One region of the Leifsonia sp. NPDC102414 genome, then DNA from elsewhere that is predicted to be linked to it. Evidence: riboswitches for the same ligand, from Rfam matches in the RefSeq annotation. Region 1 holds a riboswitch; the other holds the start of a gene.
What was found. Region 1 has a riboswitch for thiamine pyrophosphate ahead of ACIRCZ_RS02885 (ECF transporter S component). Riboswitches for the same ligand answer to the same signal wherever they lie in the genome.

Region 1 (10,692 bases):
GCCTGGGGAACCATGCCGCTCGGTGCCGCCCTCGGCGGCGTGATCGCGCAGTTCTTCGGCCTCCCTGCGGTGTTCCTCACGATGGGCGTCGTGGTCGTCTGCCTGCTGCTCGGGATGCTCTGGGTCACCGACAAGCGCATGGATGCGGCGGACGAGGCGGCCGATCAAGCGCACCGCGCCGAGGCGGCGGAGGAGGCCGCGTCCGGCCCCGCCGGCCGCTGACCGGCACCTCCGCACACACGACTTTGCCAGGCTCCGTGCCTGAACCGTCCAGACTGAGCGCCTAACGTAGTCGGGTCGACGGCACTGTACGCCGTCGTGTCGCACGCCTGCTGCGCATCCACCCCCATCGTTTCGGATGCCCGCCTTCGTTTCGTGCGGCACACCCGCGCTGCACGCCGCACGCCATCAGACCTCACGGTCACCGGTGGATCACGCATGTGCACGCGCGGTCGTCAGCCCGCCCAGGGCCGTGACCTCCCGAGATCGCGGCCCGTGCATCCGGCGCCCAGGTGCGCCCGGATGCGGTCGGGGAAGCCCGAACACAGGAACCAGATGCTCTTCACCCTCAAGAAATCCTCGATCTCGCTCACCCACATCGTCACCGGGGTGACCGCCGCTCTCATGACGGCGTCGCTCTTCGCCCCGACGCTCGCCCAGCAGCAGAGCGAGAAGCAGACCCGCGAACTCTCCGAATCGACGGGGATGCACCACGAACAGCTCGGCGTCTACGAGAGCATCGTGCGCAACCGCCTCGAAGACGAGGCGAAGACCACGATCGTCGGCGCCAGCCGCACCGTCGCCGCATACGCAGCCAAGGCGGACCCGACCGCCGCGAAGACCGCCATCGCCGGACTCGACAGCTACCAGAAGCTCGATGACTCGAAGCTGCGCAGCACCATCGACAGCACGAAGGCCGCCTCCGACGCCCTCGCGGCGGCAGCAGCGGAGGCCGACCGTCAGGCCGCAGCGGCCGCGGCGGCAGCACTCGCCAACGCGAACACCCCCGACGGCGCCAAGTCCGTCGCACGCTCGCAGCTCGCCCAGCACGGCTGGGGCGACGACCAGTTCAGCTGCCTCAGCAACCTGTGGCAGAAGGAGTCGGGCTGGAACTACCAGGCATACAACGCCGGCAGCGGCGCCACGGGCATCCCGCAGGCGCTCCCCGGCAACAAGATGGCCTCGGCCGGTTCCGACTGGCAGTCCAACGCCGCCACCCAGATCGCCTGGGGACTCGACTACATCTCCCGCTCGTACGGAACGCCGTGCAGCGCGTGGTCGCACTCCCAGTCCGTCAACTGGTACTGATCGGCAACGAGGAGGGCTCCCGGTAGACTCGCGCGGGTGAACACCCAAGCGATCCAGGGAGCCCACCTCGTCGGCAGCGTCAACCTGCCAGACGCGGAGAGCGTCTTCCGCACCGTCAGCACCCACCTCGGCGACCGGATGCGCCGCATCCCGGATGGCGAGGTCGGCGAACGGTTCTACTGGATCCAGTTCCAGACGAAACGCTTCGACACGATGACGGGGCTCTCCCGCATCCCGGTCGAGCCGTTCTACATCCGCGGCGTCTTCGACGGCCGCCCGTTCGTGATCGACGACGGAGTGTCCGCCGACGACCTCGTCTTCCCGAGCCTCGGCTACGCGGACGCCGCTCTGGAGTCGTACGCCACCTTCGACAGGATGCGCGCGGCCGGCGAGATCGCGGAGGGCACCCGTTTCCAGGTGTCCCTTCCCACCCCCGCCGCCATCGTCGGCGCATTCGTCGTGGCCGAGCACCGCGCCGCGTTCGAGCCGGCATACGAGCGCGCCCTGTTCGGCGAGCTGCAGCAGATCGCAGACGGCATCCCGCACGACAGCCTCGCCATCCAGTGGGACACGGCCGTCGAGTTCGCCCTGCTGGAGTCCGCGAACATCCGGTCGCACCACGCCATCGTCCCGTGGTTCGACGATGTGCTCGGCGGCGTTGTCGAGCGTGCCGTGCGACAGGCGGCCGCTGTGCCGTCCGACGTCGAGGTGGGCTACCACCTCTGCTACGGAGACGTGGAGGAGGCGCACTTCGTGCAGCCGACAGACGCAGGCCACCTGGCCGACGTGGTCTCCGGCGTCCTCGCCGCCGCGCCCCGCCCGATCAGCTGGTTCCACCTTCCCGTGCCGATCGAGCGGGACGACGACGCGTTCTTCGCGCCGCTCGCCGCCGTCGACGTTCCTGAGGAGACGGAGCTCTACCTCGGGCTGCTGCACCACGAGGACGGCGTCGAGGGCGCCGAGCGCAGGATCGCCGCTGCGACCGCGGTTCAGCCGCGCTTCGGCGTCGCGACCGAGTGCGGCTTCGGCCGCGGCCCGAGTGAGCGCACCACCGAGCTGCTCGACCTGCACGCCGCGACGACACAGGCCTGGTGACCGTGCCCATCCACCTGGACGCCGACGCGTTCGAGGCGCTGGTCACCCACGAACTCGACGAACTGCCGGACGAGATGGTCGACGGGCTCGACAACGTGGTGTTCGTGGTGGAGGACCGGCCAGAGGACGGCTCGCTCGACCTGCTCGGCCTCTACGACGGCGTGGCGCTCACCGAGCGCGACAGCTACGGCTTCGGCGAGATGCCGGACCGCATCATCCTCTACCGCGAGCCACTGCTCTCGATCAGCGAGAGCATCGACGAGCTCCGTGACGAGATCCACGTGACGCTGGTGCACGAGATCGCGCACTTCTACGGCATCGACGACGACCGCCTGCACGAGCTCGGCTGGGCGTAGACCCCGCAGCCGCCCAGCGTCGAGCGTCGAGCGGGATCCGCAGCGCGGCCTAGAGGGACTCTTCCTCTTTCTCGGTCTCGACGGGGTCGCTGTCCGGGGCGTCGAAGGAGTACGAGACGTACTTCTCGCCGCCGACCGTGCGCTCGGCGCCCGCGACGTACCAGAACAGCGACTCGAGGCCCTCGATCGCCGCGACAGCGCCGATCCGCTCGTCGACCTTGCCGCCGATCAGGAGGCGCCGCTCCGTCGTGCCTGCCAGCGGGCCGTCGACGTACTCGACGATGTATTCGGTCTCAGTCTGTTCTGCAGCGGTCATGTACCAACGTTAGCCCTCAGAGCGCGCTGTCGGGCTGTGTCGAGCGGCCAGTCGGTCACGTCGAGCACCAGTGAGGCGTTGTCCCTCGGCCGTTCGCGCTCGACGTAGCGCTCGAAGTCGTGCTGCCACTGGTCCCAGTGCGTGACGAAGGAGAGCCCGTCGCGGGCGAGCGCGCGCTCCTTGCGGAGGGCGTCGTCGGCGTCGAGCCACAGCGCGAGGTCGGCCAGCGCGACATTGGCCATGGCCAGCGTGCCGCATCCCTCGACGATCAGCGGCGCACGCCCGTCGACGGTGTGCCACCCGGCCGGAGCATCGGCCGTCCAGTCCCACTGCCGCCAGCGTCCTGCACCGGATGCGCGGAGCGGCCGCAGCAGGTCCCACCCGACCGCGACGCTTCCAGCATCCAGCCCTCCCCAGCCGGGGTAGAGGTCGTCCATCCGCACCAGTCGCGGCGTCGCGTCTCCCGGCCAGTCGGCGACCAGCACGTCGGCGAGCGAGCTCTTGCCCGCCCCACTCGGACCGTCGATGAGGACGACAGGCGCGGCCTGCCTAGCCGCCGCATCCCGGATCGCCCGCTGCACGGCGTCGCGCAGCCGCAGCTCCCCCTCACGCGCCGAAGACATGCCACGTCCCTGCTGCGATGGCCGCGCCCGCCGCCGTGACGGCCACCGTCGCCGCGACCACGAGCGTCGCCCAGTCCCTGCCCCTGAACACGCTCTGGCGCGCCCAGGTGCGCGTGCGGGAGGAGCCGAACCCGCGGGCCTCCATCGCTGTGGCGAGCTTCGTGCCGCGCCGGATGGACAGCACGAACAGGGCGAACGCCTGACCGAGCATCCTGCGCAGCGCACCGCTCTCCGAGATGCCGCGCGCTCTGCGGGCCAGCGTGAGTGCCCTCCAGTCGTCGGCGAACAGGCCGACCAGTCGCAGCCCGGCGAGCCCGCCGAGCACGAACCGCCCAGGCAGGCGCAGCACCTGGGCGAGCCCGTCCGCGAGGTCGGTCGGGTCGATCGTGATGAACAGCAGCACAGCGGGCAGACCGATGGCCAGGATGCGGAGGGTGGTGGCGACGGCGAGCTGGATGGAGCCGTCGCTGACCTCCACGAACATCCACTGCACGTAGACGACGCCGCTGGTTCGCCCGTACAGCACCGTCGTGATCCCGGCGAGCGGAGCGGCGATCCAGATCGGCGCTGTGCGCACGACCAGCACCCGCCACGGGATGCGCGAGAAGCACAGCAGCACCAGCTCGATGCCGAGCGCCACGGCGGCCGAGACGATGTCGATCGACAGCAGCAGCACCACGGTCACGATCAGGGCGGCACCGAGCTTGGCGACAGGGTTGAGGGCGGCGAGCGGACCCTGCCGCACCGGGGCGATGATGCTCATGCCGCCACCTCCGACGACGCGCCGAGCAGCAAGCGCCCTGCGCCGATGGCGGTGACGAACTCCTCGTCGTGCGTTGCGGCGACGACGGCGCGCCCGTCCGCGCGTAGCTCCGCGATCATCTCGACCAGCCCCGCCCAGGTGTTGGCGTCCTGCCCGAAGGTCGGTTCGTCGAGCACGAGCAGCGTCGGCCTGGTGGCCAGCGCTGTCGCGACGGAGAGACGGCGCTTCTGGCCGCCGGAGAGGGTGAACGGGTTCGCGTCGGCGAACGGCGCGAGCGCCAGCCGGTCGAGCAGCTCGTCCACCCGAGCGCTGATCGCGTCGTTCGGCTCGTGCATGGCGCGCAACCCGATGGCGAGCTCGTCCCTGACCGTCGAGGCGACGAACTGGTGCTCCGGATTCTGGAACACGCTCCCGACGCGCGTGAGCAGATCCCTGGAGCGCCACGCGGACGGCTCTGATGCGGCGTCGCCCGCGAGAGCCTGCTCGGCGCGGAGGACGCCGCCGAGCGGTGGAAGCAGCCCGCCGAGCGTGAGCGCGAGCGTCGACTTGCCTGCGCCGTTGCGACCGACCAGCGCGAGCGCAGAGCCCTCGTGGATGCGCGCATCCACCCGGTCGGGCAGCGCGGCAGCATCCTGTGCCTGGGAGCGAGCGGCCCGCCTGCTCCCCCGCTTCGCGCGGCGGGCGATGGCAGGGCCGCGGCCGAATGCCAGCGCCTCTGCTGTCAGCAGAGGAGCGCCGACGGCCACCTCGCTCGCGACGGGAACCGGCTCGTCCGGGAGCCAGACGCCCGCTCGGCGCAGCTCGTTCGAGGCGTCGGCGAGCACAGCATCCGGGGGTCCGTCCGCGAGGACGCCGCCGTCGGCGGCGAGCACGATCACCCTGTCGACCAGCCCGCGCCAGACGGAGACGCGATGCTCCACCACGATCAACGTCGCCCCCGTGGCCGCGATCACCGACGCGACGGCCTCGCGCACCTCGATCACCCCCTCCGGGTCGAGGTTCGCTGTCGGCTCGTCGAGCAGCAGCAGCCCTGGACGCATCGCCAGCAGCCCAGCGAGCGCCAACCGCTGCTTCTGCCCGCCGGAGAGCTGCCAGGTGGGGTGGTCGAGCGGTACCCGCAACCGGACGGCGTCGAGGGCGTCCAGCACCCGCGGCCAGATCTGCTCGCGGGGCACGGCGAGGTTCTCGCAGGCGAACGCCACATCGTCGCCGACCCGCGCGAGGATCACCTGCGAGTCAGGGTCCTGCAGCAGCAGGCCGCTCGCGCCGCGCGCATCCACCGGTCGTCGGCCGCCGACGGTCAGCGAGCCCGTCGCCTCTCCGTCGTCGTCGCCGCCGAGCACACCGGCCAGTCCGGCGAGCACCGTGCTCTTGCCGGCGCCGGAGGCACCGAGCAGCAGGACGCGCTCGCCGGGCTGGATGCTCAGGCTCAGCCCGCGGACGGCCCAGGCGTTCCGCCCGGAGTAGCGCCAGCCCCAGTCGTCGACCCGAACGGCGGCCGGGGCTGACGGTCCGTGCCGACCATCGTCGATGGCGCGTCCGATGATCAGACCCTGCCTGTCGCCTCGCGTCCGGACGCGAACCGGCTGAGCGCGCCTGTCTTGGCGATGGCGCGGACGAGCAGCCAGGACAGCAGTCCGGCGACGACGATGCCCGAGATGGTGGTCGTGATCGTGTATGTGACGACGAAGCCGAGTTTGGAGCCCGGGTACCAGTAGAGGAGGTCGAGGATCGACTCGGCGATGCCGGCGCCAGCCCCGGCCAGCAGTGCGACGGGGAGCCGCCAGTTGGCGTAGAGGAACGCGGCGAAGACGATCTCGACGCCGAGCCCCTGCACCAGCCCGGAGATGAGCGTGGCGAAGCCCCACTGCGTGCCGATCAGGGCGGAGACCGTCGCGGCCACCAGCTCGGTGTACACGGCAGCGCCCGGCTTGCGGACGATGAGCGCGCCGAGGACGCCCGCGAACAGCCACGGGCCGTTCAGGATGCCCTGGAAACCGGGGAGCACGGCGCTCACCGGACCGGAGATGGGGTTGTCGAGCTGACCCCACACCCAGAAGACGACGCCCGCGGCGACGGCGACGACACTGGCGACGACGATGTCGACGACCCGCCAGCGGAGGACGCGAGCCCTGCGATCGGTGGTGGTGCTCGGAGAGATGGTTGCGTGCACTGTTCGTGCCCTTTCATTCGTGGAAAGAGGCACGGGATTCGAGGATGTCTCCCTGCGCTGGCATGATCCAGATCAGGTTCAACGGTCGAAACTTGAGAAGTTTCCTCTCAGCCCGGCTCACCGGACTCCCGTGTTCGCGTTCAGTCTAGTGCGTCTGGCACTCTGCCGACGCTGCTACTTCTTGAGGGCCTTGATGATGCGCGCCCACGCGTGACCCGCCACCCACACGAACGGGATGGCCACGGCGAGCAGCGTGATGATGTTCGGCCGGAAGTGCACGCCGGTCTCGTCGTTGATGTATGCGCCGAACGGGATGCTCACGCCTCCACCACCTGCGCCGCCTGGCGCGTCTGCGTCCTCGCCCTCACCCGCCGATCCGGCGCCGAAGCCGTACTGCACGGCGGCGACGGGCACGATGGTGGTCCCGTCGATCTCCACGGGCTCGCCGTAGACCGACTTGATGCCGTTTGAGCTGATCGTTTCCGCGAGCTTCAGGGAGATGTTCGTCATGCAGCCACCGTACCCTTCCCCTCCCAGCCTCACCAGGGCAGTCCCCAGGCCGCGTCCAGCGTTTGCGGCGGGTTCTCAGGAGTCGACCGTGAATAATCGTCCGAGTGTCGATGATCCGTTCCAGCCGTGGCCCGCGCGGCATCGTCGTCGGCCTGCTCGCCCTGATGACCGGGGCCCTGCTGCTCTGGCACGATCTGCTGCCGAACATCGGGGGCTCCGCGTCGCTCGTCGAGACCTTCCTGCCCTGGCTGGGAGTCTTCATCCTGGTGCTCGGCGTCGCCGCCTTGGTTCGGCTGTCGGTGTTCGGGACGCTCTGCGTCGCCGCGGCCGCCGCCGTCTGGGGCACGCTGTTCCTGCCGACGTTCCTCCCTGGGATGCACGCGGGCGCGCCGTCGCTCACGGTCGCGAGCGAGAACATCCACGCCCAGAACAGCGCGGCGGGCAGCATCGCCAAAGACCTCGCCGACCGCGCCCCGGACGTGATCGCGCTGCAGGAGCTCGACGCCACCGCGCGCGAGACGGTGTCCGCGGTGCTCGATCCCGGGTATCCGCACAGCGCGATCGTCGGCACCGTCGGACTGTGGAGCAAGTACCCGATCAGTGACGAGCAGCGATTGGACCTCGGACTCGGCTGGGACAGGGCAGTGCGCGTCGACCTCGACACCCCTGGGACGCCGACGCGGGTGTACGCGGTGCACATCGCGTCGGTGCGTCCAGGGGCGTACCAGTCGAGGGACACTATGCTCGCCCAGCTCGCCGAGACGGTGAAGGCGGATGACTCGGCGAAGCTGATCGTGGTGGGCGACTTCAACACCGCCAGCACGGATCGGAAGTTCCAGCCGCTGCTCTCCACCCTCACCGAGGCGCCGGACAACACGCTCGGCTTCGGGTTCACCTGGCCGGCGGAGTTCCCCGTCGCCCGGCTCGATCACGTGCTCGTCCGCGGCCTCACGAATGTGACGAGCGACGTGCTCGCCGACAACGGCAGCGACCACCGCGGCATCCTCGTCGGGGTGCGCTGAGTCACGCTCAGCGCACCGGCGTTCGTCCGCTCGGGCGTTCAGTCGCTCCGGCGTTCGGGCGTTCAGTCGATCAGTCGTTCAGTCGCTCAGCCAGCGCGGGTTGCGCCCGTCGTCGGCCGCCGCCTCCGCGTCGCGCTGGCGCTTCACCAGCGACGCCGGCCCGATCATCCCGCGGCCGAAGCGCGCGCTGACAGCGTCGAGGGTGCGCTCCGTCTCCCGCCACTCGTCGTCAGGGTCCCAGAGGGCCAGGCTGTCCCCTCCCGCTTCGAGCAGCTGCTCCGCCCGCACGCCGATCAGCCGGATGGGCGTGCGACCGAGGTCGAGCCCTTCGTAGATCTGCCACACCTCCTCGAAGATGCGCCTTCCGACATTGGTCGCCTCGCCGAGGGTGCGCGACCGCGTCACCGTGCGGAAGTCGGAGAACCGGAGCTTCAGGGCGACCGTGCGCCCCTCGAGGCCGTTCTTGCGAAGGCGCTCCCCCACCTGGTTGGACAATCGCAGCAGTTCGCGGCGCAGCCGGTCCTGATCGGAGACGTCCGTCTCGAAGGTCATCTCGTGCCCGACGCTCTTCTCGCGCGTCTCCGTCACGACCGAGCGCGGGTCTCTGCCGTTCGCGAGCTCGTGCAGCTTGCTGCCGGACGCGTCGCCCACCGCCTTCTGCAGCACGGAGAGCGGTGCGTCCGCGAGGTCGGCGACGGTGCGCATCCCGAGTCGTTCGAGCGCCTGCTGGGTGCTCGCGCCGACGCCCCAGAGCGCGCCGACAGGGAGGGGTCGCAGGTAGTCGATGATCGCCGACTCCGGGATGACGAGCACCCCGTCCGGCTTGGCGCGACCGGAGGCGAGCTTGGCCATGAACTTGGTCGGCGCTGCCCCCACCGAGCAGGTGAGGCCCGTCTCCTCGAACACACGTGCTCTGACCAGCTCCGCGATGCGTTTCGGCGAGCCGAGCAGCCGCCTGGCGCCCGCGACGTCGAGGAACGCCTCGTCGATGCTCAGCGCCTCGACCAGCGGAGTCACCTCGGAGAAGATCGCCATGACCTTCTCCGAGTACTCCTTGTACTTGTGCATGTGCGGAGGCAGGATGATCGCCTGCGGGCACAGCCGGATGGCCTGCGACATCGGCATCGCCGACCGCACCCCGAACTTGCGGGCCTCGTACGTGGCGCTCGTCACAACCGAGCGAGGGCCCGGGTGACCGACGATGGCGGGCTTGCCGCGCGCATCCGGCCGGTCGAGCAGCTCGACCGAGGCGAAGAACGCATCCATGTCGACGTGCAGGATGGTGGCGGACGAGTCGTCGATCGGCTCGGTCGTCACCCGCCTATCGCTGCCGTCCGCTCGTCCCACTCCACCAGCTTGCCACGCTCCCCTGACAGCGGTGCAGGATCGCCGGTCGGGTAGCGTGAACACCATGGAATTCAGGTACCTCGGCAACAGCGGACTCAAGATCTCCGAGATCATCTACGGCAACTGGCTCACCCACGGCTCCCAGGTGGAGAACGACATCGCGCTGCAGAGCGTGCGCGCAGCACTGGATGCGGGCATCACCACGTTCGACACGGCGGACGCGTACGCCAACACGGCGGCGGAGAAGGTGCTCGGCGACGCCCTGAAGAACGAACGGCGCGCGTCGCTGGAGATCTTCACCAAGGTCTACTGGCCGACCGGCCCCAAGGGCCACAACGACGTCGGCCTCTCCCGCAAGCACATCTTCGAGTCGATCGACGGGTCGCTCCAGCGCCTCGGCACCGACTACGTCGACCTCTACCAGGCGCACCGCTACGACTCGGAGACCCCGCTGGAGGAGACGATGCAGGCGTTCGCCGACGTCGTCCGTGCCGGCAAGGCGCTCTACATCGGCGTCTCGGAGTGGAACGCCGAGCAGCTCCGCGCCGGCGCAGCGCTGGCGAAGGAGCTGAACGTCCAGCTCATCTCCAACCAGCCGCAGTACTCCATGCTGTGGCGGGTCATCGAGGGCCAGGTCGTCCCCACCTCCGCCGAGCTCGGCATCTCGCAGATCGTCTGGTCGCCTGTGGCGCAGGGCGTGCTGACCGGCAAGTACCTGCCGGGTGCGGAGGCCCCGGAGGGCAGCCGCGCCGCGGACAGCAAGGGCGGGGCGAACGCGATCAAGTCGTTCATGAACGACGACGTGCTCACCGCCGTACAGCGCCTCCACCCGATCGCGGACGAGCTCGGCATCACCATGGCGCAGCTCGCCGTGGCGTGGGTGCTGCAGAACCCGAACGTCGCCGGCGCCATCGTCGGCGCATCCAAGCCGGAGCAGGTCGCGTCCAACGCCGCTGCCGCCGGCATCCGCCTCTCCGGCGACGTGCTCGCCCGCATCGACGAGGCCGTCGGCGACGTCGCCGTCACCGACCCCGCCGAGACCGTCTCCCCCGCACACCGCCCGGTCTGACCCCATCATCGAGCCGGGACTCGTGCACGCCTGAGCACGGCGTGTCGCGTGCACAAGTCCCGGCTCGATGATGTGGACAGGGGCCGGGAAGAGCGGGGTCAGACGAGGGC
Region 2 (10,692 bases), 440 kb from region 1:
GGCTGCTCTACCGGCCGACGATCATCGGGCGCAAGAACGTGCCGCGCACGGGAGCGATCATCCTGGCGAGCAACCACCTGTCCTTCATCGACAGCATCGTGATCCCGCTGATGGCGCCGCGGCGCGTGCAGTTCCTCGCCAAGTCGCACTACTTCGAGGGGACCGGTTTCAAGGGCTGGCTGTCCCGCACCTTCTTCACCGCGATCGGCGCTGTCGGCGTCGAGCGTGGCGCTGGGCAGGCCGCGCAGGATGCGCTCGACCAGTCCAAGCGCATCATCGAGACGGGCGCGGCGTTCGCCCTCTATCCGGAGGGCACGCGGTCGCTGGACGGACGGCTCTACAAAGGACGGACAGGCGTCGCCTGGCTCGCCCTCACGACAGGGGCGGTGGTCGTTCCCGTCGGGCTGATCGGAACGAACGAGCTGCAGCCGGTCGGGGCGAAGGTGCCGCGCATCCGGAAGTTCACCGTGAAGTTCGGCGAGCCGATCGACGTCAGCAAGTACGGTTCGGCGGAGTCGGGACGCGCGCGGCGCCAGGCCACCGACGAGATCATGGCCGCCATCCACGGGCTCACCGGGCAGGAGCTGGCGGAGCGCTACAACGAGGCGCCGCCCGCGAACGCGGTGGAGCGGGTCAAGCGGGCTCTGCATCCCGAGCGGCGGTAGGCTCGGGCTCCGCCTCGGTCTCCCCCGCCTTCGAGCGGTAGGTGCGGGCCTTCTGCCTGTTGCCGCAGACGCCCATGCTGCACCAGGTGCGTGAACCGTTGCGGGACTTGTCGTAGAACGCCCAACGACAATCGTCTGCTCCGCAGAGCTTCACCCGCTCGAGCTTGCCCTGGATGCTCAGTACCAGCGAGCTCGCGACGGCCGCCTGCGCCGCGGTGCGGGCGGTGAGCCAGACGGAGCGCTCCCCGCAGATCGTCTCCAGCTCGACGGAGGGCAGGTCGGCGGCCTCTCCGTCGACCACCGAGCGCAGCGCATCCCGCACCCGCTTGGTCTCCGCGGCATCCCCCGGCTCGACGCCGCGCGCCTCTGCCCACGCCGCGAATCCGGCGGCGTCGTCGATGGCGTCGACGTCGTCCTCCACGTCGTAGGTGTTGAGGAAGTCGACCAGCAGGTCGGCGCCCAGCTCGGGTGCATTCGTACGCATGTAACCATTGTAACTCGATAACTGGTTACGGTATGCTCTAACCATCAAAACAAGTTAGGTGGTTATCATGCATCCGCTCACACTGTGGCTGACGTCGATCGCCGAACTCGGCGAGCGCGAACGCGAACAGGCCATGCTGCGCAGGCGCCGCGACTCCGGCACCGAGCAGCCACCGCCGCTCACCCGCGACGGCCGCTGGGCCGCCGCCATCCACCGCTGGGCGGAGTCCGAGAGCGCCGCAGCGCCCGCCCCAGCCTCGGCGCCCGCTCCCGCCGCCGCCGCCGTCCCTCAGGCCCGCTTCGGCTGCGCCTGACCCGCTCCCCCTCTCCCCACCTCCCGCAGCATTCGAGCCGGGACTTGCGTACGCGACACGCCAGGGTTTCGCGTACACGAGTCCCGGCTCGATCGTCAGGCGAGGGTGAGGAGCTCGGGGACGTGGTGGACGGGGAAGTTCACGGAAGCGGCGATGAAGCACTTGGCGGCGGCGGGGGCGTGCAGCGACGCGGCGAGCTCGGCTTGGGCGGGGTCGGCGATGGTCACCAGCGGGCGCAGGGTCGCGCTGGTGAAGTGGCCGCCCCCGTCGTTGGTCTGCTCCATGACGCCCGTCGCCGCGTCGGTGTAACCGACGACCACCACTCCGGCACGCGCGGCCTCGGCGAGGTAGCTGAGCATGTGGCACTGGCTGAGGGCCGCGAGCAGCAGCTCCTCCGGGTTCCAGCGGTCGCGGTCGCCGAAGAAGGCGCGGTCGGCGGACCCCTCGATGCCGTGCTTGCCCTCGGTGGTGATGACGTGTTCGCGCCCGTAGTCCTTGTAGCCGCTGGTGCCGCTCCCCCGGTTGCCCGTCCATTCCAGGTCGATCGCGTAGCTGTGCTCGAGCTTCATGGTCCGATTCTGCCACCGGAGCTAAACTCGTCACATCATGACCGACACTCTGAGCACAAGCGCGCCCGTTTACAGCGTTGCGCAAGAACGCCGCATCGTCACGGCCGTACCCGGCCCGAAGTCCCAGGAACTGCACCAGCGACGTCTGGCTGTCGTCCCCACCGGCGTCTCGTCCACCCTTCCCGTCTACATCGCCAAGGCGAACGGCGCCATCCTGGTCGACGTCGACGGCAACCAGTTCGTCGACTTCGGCGCCGGGATCGGCGTGACGACGGTCGGCCACACCGAGACCTCCGTGGTGGATGCGGCTGCCGCCCAGCTGCAGGACGTCATCCACACGCTCTTCACGATCACTCCGTACGAGGAGTACGTGCGCGTCGCCGAGCTGCTCGCCGAGCACACCCCCGGCGACCACGCCAAGAAGACCGTGCTGGTCAACTCCGGCGCTGAGGCCGTGGAGAACGGCGTCAAGATCGCCCGCAAGCACACCGGCCGCCGCGCCGTCGCCGTGCTCGACCACGCATACCACGGCCGCACCAACCTCACGATGGCCATGAACTTCAAGGCCATGCCGTACGCGACCGGCTTCGGCCCGTTCGCGGGCGACGTCTACCACGCCCCCAGCTCGTACCCGTATCACGACGGCCTCAGCGGGGCCGAGGCAGCGGCGCGCACCATCGCATACCTCGAGAAGGTCGTCGGCGCATCCGACCTGGCCTGCCTCGTGGTCGAGCCGATCCAGGGCGAGGGCGGCTTCATGGTCCCGGCGGACGGCTACCTCCCTGCCCTGCAGGAGTGGTGCACGGCCAACGGCGTGGTGTTCATCGCCGACGAGATCCAGAGCGGCATGGCCCGCACCGGCGCGTACTACGCCAGCGAGCACTTCGGCCTGGTCCCCGACCTGGTGCTGAGTGCCAAGGGCATCGCGGGCGGCCTTCCGCTCGCCGCCGTCACCGGCCGCGCCGAGATCATGGACTCCGCTCAGCCAGGCGGCCTCGGCGGCACCTTCGGCGGCAACCCGGTCGCGGCTGCCGCGGCGGTCGCGGTCTTCGAGTCGATCGAGAAGAACGACCTGCTCGACGAGGGCAAGCGCATCGAGAAGGCGCTCAAGCCGGCGCTGCTCGCACTCCAGGAGAAGTACGACATCATCGGCGACGTGCGCGGCATCGGCGCGATGCTGGCCATCGAGCTCGTCCAGCCAGGCACCGGCGCGACCACCAAGGATCCGAACGCCGAGGCGGTCACCTCCATCGTGGCGTATGCAGCGCAGCACGGCGTGCTCGTGCTCAACGCGGGGACGTACGGGAACGTCCTGCGCTTCCTGCCGAGCCTCGCCGTCTCCGACGCGCTGATCGCCGACGCCGTGCAGGTGCTCGACGACGCCTTCGCAGCGCTGTGAGCCCCGCGGTCTTCACCGGACAGGAGGCCGTCGAGCTGGCTGTGGTCGAGCGCAGCGGGTTCGTCGAGTCCCGCCACCTCGGCTCCGCCATCGTGCTCGGCCCGGACGGCGCCGTCGTCCGGTCGCTCGGCGCACCGGACGCCCCCGTGTTCCCCCGGTCGAGTCTGAAGCCGTTCCAGGCCATCGCGGTCATGGGCTCCGGCGTCCCGCTGGAGGGTGCCGCCGCTGTGCTGGCAACGGCCAGCCACGGTGGAACGCCGGCGCACCTGTCCGTCGTGCGCGGCCTGCTGGCACAGGCGCAGCTCACCGAGGACGCTCTGCAGTGCCCGAACGACTGGCCGCTCGACTCCGCGGCGCGAGACGACGCGATCCGCGCAGGCGAAGTGAAGCGCCCGCTGTTCATGAACTGCTCTGGCAAGCACGCCGCGATGCTGCTCGCCTGCATGGTCAACGGCTGGCCGACTGAGAGCTATCTCGACCCCCAGCACCCGATGCAGCAACAGGTGCGGGATGTGGTCGAGCGGCTGACAGGGGACAAGGTCGTCGCGACCGGCGTCGACGGATGCGGCGCCCCGGTCTTCGCGATGGCGCTCAGCACCCTCGCCCGCGGCATCCAGCGCATCGCGACGGCGTCTGACGGCTCCCCGTTCGCGCTCTACCGCAACGCCGCGAGCCTCAAGAACGCCGTGCTCGCCAACGGCTGGGCCATCGACGGCCACGGCCGCGCCAACACCATCGTGATCGACGAGCTCGGCATCTTCGCCAAGCTCGGCGCGGAGGGCGTGATGGTCATGGCGGCGCCGGATGGCACCACGGTCGCGCTCAAGGTCCTCGACGGCAGCCTGCGGGCGGCGACCATCGTCGCGCTGTCCCTGCTGGCCGACGCGGGCGCCGTCGAGCGCGAAGCGGTCGCAGCGGTCGCACCCCGGCTCGACCTCGCCGTGCTCGGCCGCGGCGTGCAGGTCGGGGAGATCCGCGCGTCGTACGCCTGATGCGCATCCGGTTCCGTCGTGCACCCGGTGCCGTCGTGCACCCGTGTTCGTGACCACGCTAGGGTGGTCACGAACACGGGAGTCCGGTGAACCGGGCTGAGAGGAAGCGTCACACGCTTCGACCGTCGAACCTGATCTGGATCATGCCAGCGCAGGGAGGCTGATTTCTCGCATGTCGGTGCGCGCCCGCGCGCCGGCGTTTCCCGTGCCCCACCTCCGACAGGAAGGGCACGACAGTGCACAACGAACCCACCCCATCCGTCGAGCTGCGCGAATTCGGCGTCGGCGGACGGATCACACTCTCGGTGATGGCCGACGACTTCGTCGACGTCATCCTGGGCGCCATCGCCGAGACGCCGCGCGACGGTCTGACCGTCGAGACCGACCCCATCAGCACCTGGGTCACCGGGGCCGAGCAGGACATCGCTCGTTACGTCAGCGGCCTGATCGCCGCCGCGTCGCGCGGCGGCCGCCACGTCGTCGCCACCGTCATGCTCTCCCGCGGCTGCCCAGGCGAGATCACCTGCGAGCGGCCGGACCGCCCCCCGGTCTTCTCCGAGGCTCCCCTGACCGTGCCGACGACGGGCGTGGATGCTGTCGCCCAGTGGGCGCTGTACCCGCTGGACGACCACGGCAGTCCAGAGCGCAGCGCCGACCACATGCGCGACATCTACGCGGCCATCGACGACGCGAAGGCGAGCGGGACGTTCGTCGGCAGCGACCACTACGTCACGAGGCTCTCCGGCGATGTCGCGGACATCCTCGCGACCATCACGGCGGCGTGGGCGAGCGTCGGCCGTACCGTCGCGCACGTGACGACGCACGCCACCGTGTCCGTGAACAGCCCGAGCATCGCCCGCACCGCGGAGGCGTCCCGATGAGCGGCGACAGCGCTGCACCCGACAGCGCTGCACGCAACACCGCTGCACCCGGCAGCGCGACCAGGTGGTCGCTGCGCGACCTCATGCTCGTCGTCGTGCTCGGGGTGGTTTTCGGCTTCCTCTACTGGGCGCTGGTGCAGGGCTGGATCGCCCTGTCCGCGCTGGCAGGGCCGTTCGGCGATCTCGTGCAGCACGTGCTGCTCGGCGGCTGGCTGCTGGTGGCCCCTCTCGCCATCGCGATCGTGCGGCGGCCGTTCGCCGGGGTCGTCTCCGAGGTGATCGCCTCGGTGATCGAGGTGGTGTTCCTCGGCTCGGCGGTCGGGCCGACGCTGCTGATCGCCGCGGCCATCCAGGGCGCGGGAAGCGAGCTGCCGTTCGCGGCCGGACGCTACCGGAGCTACGGCTGGGTGCGGTACATGCTGTCCGGCGCGCTGGGCGCCGGCGCGGTGTTCTTCTACTCGGCGTTCCGGTCGGGCTGGTACGGCACCGATCTGTTCTGGACGAGATTCGTCATCCAGATGCTCTCCGGCGCCATCGTCGGCGGCCTGCTCGCCAAGGTGCTCGTGCTGGCGATCGCGCGCACGGGCGCGGTCGACAATTTCGCCATCGGACGGGACACGGCGGCGGTAAGGTGATCGCCGTCGACGGCGTCGGCGTCCGGTACGCGCGACAGGAGCATCCCGTGCTGCGCGGCGTCGATCTCGTGGTCGGGGCTGGAGAACGGGTGCTGGTGTTCGGGCCGTCGGGCTCCGGCAAGTCGACGCTGCTGCAGGTGCTCTCCGGCAGCATCCCGCACAGCGTCAACGCCACGCTCGACGGCACCGTGCGGATCGGCGACAGCGTCACAGAGGCGAGCCCCGTCGTGGACCGCTCTCCCATCATCGGCGCTGTCGGCCAGGACCCGTCGGCCGGCGTCTGCCTGCCCCAGGTGGATGCGGAGCTCGCCCTGGTCCTGGAGAACGCGGCTGTTCCCCCCGCCGAGATACACGACCGCGTGCTCGCGGCCCTCCGCATTGCGGGAGCGACGGCGCTGGCCGGGTGCGCCACGGCCGAGCTGTCGGGCGGCGAGTTGCAGCGCGTCGCTCTCGCTGCAGCCATCGTCGCGCACCCGGCCGTGCTCCTGCTCGACGAGCCGACCTCGATGCTGGATGCGCGGGGCGTGCACGCGGTGCGGCAGGCGGTCGACGCCGCCGTGCGAGACACGCGCCCCGCCGTCGTGCTGGTCGAGCACCGGCTCGACGAGTTCGCCGGCGACGCCGGGGTGTCCGGCCTGCCGGAGCGCGCCGTCGCCATTGACGACGATGGGACGGTGCTGATGGACGGCCCGACCGCCGATGTCCTCTCCGCCAACGCGGCGACCCTGCACGCCCTCGGCTGCTGGCTGCCGCTCAACACCGAGCTGCAGGCCGTCACCGGCCAGGCAGGGCGGCTGGCCGACGGGACGTTCGACGCCTTCCTGGAGTCGTGCATCCCGGTCCGGACGGACGACGGACCCGCGACGGAGGACGCCGCCGGCCCGCTCGGTGCGCCGCTCCTCACCGCCAGCGCGCTGAGCGTCGGCCATCGGAGCTCTCCCGTGGTCGGAGACGTCGACCTCGCCATGCACGCCGGGGAGATCGTCGCCGTGCTCGGCGCGAACGGTGCTGGCAAGTCGACGGTGCTTCGCACCCTCGCCGGGCTGCTCCGCCCGCTCGCCGGGCGGGTCGACGGAGAGCGGCCCGGGCTCGTCTTCCAGAACCCGGAGCACCAGTTCGTCGCCGGCACCGTCGAGCGCGAACTCATGTACGGCCTGGATGCACGCGACGTCCAGCGCCTGGATGTCGCGCGCACGCTGGCCAGACACCGCCTCTCCTCCCTCGCGCACCGGCACCCGCATCAGCTCTCCGGAGGCGAGAAGCGGCGGCTGAGCCTCGCGGCGATGCTCGCGCACGGACGCTCCGTGCTGCTGGCGGACGAACCGACGTTCGGGCTCGACCGCCGCGACACCGCAACCGTCGCCGACGTACTCCGCGAGACCGCGGCCGGAGGGCGGGCCGTGCTGTTCGCGAGCCACGACCTCCGCGTGGTCGCCGCACTGGCCGACCGGGTGATCGTGATCGCGGACGGCGGTGTGCTCTACGACGGCGACCTGCTCACCGCCCTGCGGCGACCGGACCTGCTCGAAGCGGCCGGCGTGCATCCGTCCCGGCTGCTCCGCTGGTTCGCCGGGCGCTGCGAGACGGCCTGGCAGCTGCGCGAGGCCGTCGCCGCCGTCGACCGCGCGCGGGTCTCGTCGTGACCGCCGCATTCGCGCGCACGGTGTCCGACTCCCCGCTCGCGCGGCGCAACCCGAGCGTGAAGCTGCTGCTGATGCTCGTGGTGTCGCTCACCGTGATGTTCGTGCTCGATCCCGTGACCCCCTCCGTGCTGTTCCTCGTCGCCTTCGCCGCCACGGCCATCGGCGCCAGGATGCCCGTCGCATCCCTCGCCCGCTCGCTCGCCCCGTTCCTGCTTTTCGCGTTCAGCGTGTTCGTCGTGAACGTGCTCACCCGGCCGGGCGAGGTGCTCTGGCAGGCCGGGATGCTCAGGGTCACCTCGGAAGGAATCCTCGTCGGCCTCGCGCTCGCAGGGCGCACCATGCTCACCGGGCTGCTCGCGGTCGCGTTCCTCTCCTCGACGGACGGCGTCGCCCTCGTCAACAGCCTGCATCAGCAGGCGAGACTGAACGTGCGAGTCGCATACGCGATCCTCGCCGGCTACCGGATGCTGCAGGACCTCGGCGCCGAGTGGACGACCATCCGGCAGGCGCAGCTCGTCCGATGCCCGCTCGGACGCACGGGACGCCCGACGGCACGCCTGCGGCGACTGGTCGCGTCGGTGTTCGCGCTGCTCGTCGGCTCGATCCGCCGCGGGGAGCGCGTCGCGCACACCCTCGAACTGCGAGGGCTCGGACGCACGCCACGGACCGTCTGGCAGCCGGTGCCGCTCGGTCGCGCAGACGTGTGGTTCGCGATCGTGGTGCTCGTGACGCTCGGCGCGATCCTGGCCGCGGCAGGCGCATCCGGAGTGTTGCGCGGGCCTGGCGCCCTGTTCTGAACATTCAGACGCTTTGAACGACGTTACGGCCCGGCAGCTGGGTGCTGCCGGGCCGTTTCGCCTTTGGGGGTCTTCAGGGGATCAGCCCACGTTCTTGGCCAACCGCTTCGCGCGGGCGGCCGCCGTGAGCTGGGTGATCAGCACCACGAGGATCGTGATGATGAACACCGCGGACGCGATCACATTCGCCTGCGCTGGGATGCCGCGCGACGCCGCGATGTAGATGTACATCGGGAACGTGGTGACGGCGCCCGCGTTGAAATTGGTGATGATGAAGTCGTCGAAGCTGAGCGAGAACGACAGCAGCGCCGCCGAAAGGATGCCGGGGAGCAGCAGCGGGAAGGTGATCCGCCAGAACACCGCGACCGGAGAGCCGTAGAGGTCGCGGCCGGCCTCTTCCAGCGCAGGATCGAGGCTCGCGACGCGCGCCTTCACCGTGACCACCACGAAGCTGATGCAGAACATCACGTGGGCGATGATGATGGTGCCGAACCCCTTGTTCACGCCCAGGCTGAGGAACTGGGCCGCGAGCCCGGCGCCGAGCACTACCTCCGGGCTCGCCATCGGCAGGAACAGCAGCAGGCTGGTCTGCGAGCGGAAACGGAACCGGTAGCGCATCAGGGCGATCGCGATCATCGTGCCGAGCACCGTGGCGACGACCGTCGCGATGATGCCGATGATGATGCTCGCCATGAACGCGTCGCAGATCCCTGCCGCGTCGCACACGTTCGTCCAGTTGCGGAAGGTGAACCCGCGCCAGGCGATGTTGTTCTTGAGCGCGTCGTTGAACGAGTAGATGAACGTGTAGACGATCGGGATGAGCAGGAACGCCAGCGCGAGGAACGCGTAGACGCCGAGGCCGAGACCCTTGAAGCGGAACCGCGCAGGGCGCGCCGGGCGGTTCGGGCCCGGCCGGGCCGCCTGGCCAGACGGGCGCGTCGTGGTCGTGGTGGTGCTCACAGCAGGTCCTCCGTTCCGCTGCGCTTCACATACACGCCGACGATCACCAGGATGACCGCCATCAGCACCACGGACATCGCCGCGGCCGTCGGATAGTTCTGCAGCACCAGGAAGTTGGTCTCGATGACGTTGCCGATCATCGAGGTGTCCGCGCCGCCGAGGAAGTCCTGGGAAGCGTTGATGTAGTCACCGGCAGCGGGGATGAACGTCAGCAGCGTCCCGGACACGATGCCGGGCATCGACAGCGGGATGGTGATCTTGCGGAACGTCGTCCACGCGCTCGCGTACAGGTCGGAGCCCGCTTCGAGATAGCGGACGTCCAGCCGCTCCAGCGTCGAGTAGAGCGGCAGGGTCATGAACGGGATGAAGTTGTACGTCAGACCGAAGATGACAGAGAACGCCGTGCCGGTGACGTGCGCGTCCGGAGGCAGGATCGACAGCGCCTTCAGCGAGCTGGTGAACCAGGAGTCGTCGGAGAGCAGCTGCTTCCAGGCCAGCGTGCGGAGCAGGAAGCTGATGAAGAACGGCGCGATGACGAGGGTCATCAGCAGGTTCTGCACCAGGGGGTACTTCCGCACCTTCACGCCGATGAAGTACGCCAGCGGGTAGCTGATCACCAGGGCGGCCGCCGTGGCGATTATCGCGTAGACGAACGACCGGATGATCTGCGGCCAGTACTCGGCGATCGCATCCGTGTAGTTCTGCCACTGGAAGGCGGCCTGGTACTGGCCGATGTCGCCGTCGACGACCGGGGTCTGGAACGACGTGATGATCAGCGAGGCCAGCGGCGTGAGGAAGAACAGCACCAGGTACAGCACGCCGGGCAGCAGCAGCACCAGGGCGATGCCGCTCCTGCGGCGCTGCGCAGGCTCCTGATCCTGGGTCGGCGGCGCGGCCGTCGAGAAGGCAGCGAGCGCCATCAGGCCTCCTCGAGCTCCGTCAGCATGCGCTCCTTGGCCTGGGTCGCGATCATCTGGGTGTCGGAGTCGTCCGCGAACCTGCCGTCCGCCGGCGGCTCGTCGGCGAGCACGAAGGTGTGCGACGGGTCCCAGGCGATCCACACCTCTCCGCCCAGGGAGGCGACGGGTCCGCTGGAGAGGTTCTGCGCGAATACCACGATCGTTCCGGCCCCAGGCACATCCACCAGGTACTGAGTGCTCACGCCGCTGAACGAGACGTCGATCACACGGCCGGGGCCGAGCAGGTTCGCCCCGGACGGGATGCCGGAGGGGTCAGGGTGCAGCGTCAGCTTCTCCGGACGGACGCCGACCGTGACGTTTCCGGTGTGGCGCTGGGCACGTGAGCGCGGCACCTGGATGCGCTGGCCCGCGACGTCGACGCCGAGGACGTCCCC

Region 2: another riboswitch for thiamine pyrophosphate. It lies ahead of ACIRCZ_RS00850 (YkoF family thiamine/hydroxymethylpyrimidine-binding protein); the one in region 1 lies ahead of ACIRCZ_RS02885 (ECF transporter S component).

Annotation. Positions count from the first base shown of each region.
Region 1 covers NZ_JBIWKN010000001.1:625,426-636,117, reverse strand. Annotated here, with positions in the region: gene ACIRCZ_RS02925 (MFS transporter) at 1-222, shown strand, start outside; gene ACIRCZ_RS02920 (hypothetical protein) at 556-1,308, shown strand; gene ACIRCZ_RS02915 (hypothetical protein) at 1,345-2,403, shown strand; gene ACIRCZ_RS02910 (metallopeptidase family protein) at 2,478-2,759, shown strand; gene ACIRCZ_RS02905 (hypothetical protein) at 2,809-3,075, opposite strand; gene ACIRCZ_RS02900 (ATP-binding protein) at 3,072-3,698, opposite strand; gene ACIRCZ_RS02895 (energy-coupling factor transporter transmembrane component T family protein) at 3,682-4,461, opposite strand; gene ACIRCZ_RS02890 (ABC transporter ATP-binding protein) at 4,458-5,993, opposite strand; gene ACIRCZ_RS02885 (ECF transporter S component) at 6,008-6,634, opposite strand; TPP riboswitch at 6,667-6,767, opposite strand; gene ACIRCZ_RS02880 (spore germination protein GerW family protein) at 6,809-7,144, opposite strand; gene ACIRCZ_RS02875 (endonuclease/exonuclease/phosphatase family protein) at 7,255-8,166, shown strand; gene dinB (DNA polymerase IV) at 8,245-9,513, opposite strand; gene ACIRCZ_RS02865 (aldo/keto reductase family protein) at 9,578-10,582, shown strand; gene ACIRCZ_RS02860 (hypothetical protein) at 10,681-10,692, opposite strand, start outside.
Region 2 covers NZ_JBIWKN010000001.1:186,905-197,596, reverse strand. Annotated here, with positions in the region: gene ACIRCZ_RS00880 (1-acyl-sn-glycerol-3-phosphate acyltransferase) at 1-665, shown strand, start outside; gene ACIRCZ_RS00875 (CGNR zinc finger domain-containing protein) at 634-1,149, opposite strand; gene ACIRCZ_RS00870 (hypothetical protein) at 1,217-1,462, shown strand; gene ACIRCZ_RS00865 (OsmC family protein) at 1,558-2,031, opposite strand; gene gabT (4-aminobutyrate--2-oxoglutarate transaminase) at 2,069-3,430, shown strand; gene ACIRCZ_RS00855 (asparaginase) at 3,427-4,422, shown strand; TPP riboswitch at 4,488-4,597, shown strand; gene ACIRCZ_RS00850 (YkoF family thiamine/hydroxymethylpyrimidine-binding protein) at 4,659-5,303, shown strand; gene ACIRCZ_RS00845 (ECF transporter S component) at 5,300-5,938, shown strand; gene ACIRCZ_RS00840 (ABC transporter ATP-binding protein) at 5,935-7,581, shown strand; gene ACIRCZ_RS00835 (energy-coupling factor transporter transmembrane component T family protein) at 7,578-8,378, shown strand; gene ACIRCZ_RS00830 (ABC transporter permease) at 8,460-9,212, opposite strand; gene ACIRCZ_RS00825 (ABC transporter permease) at 9,335-10,258, opposite strand; gene ACIRCZ_RS00820 (ABC transporter ATP-binding protein) at 10,258-10,692, opposite strand, start outside.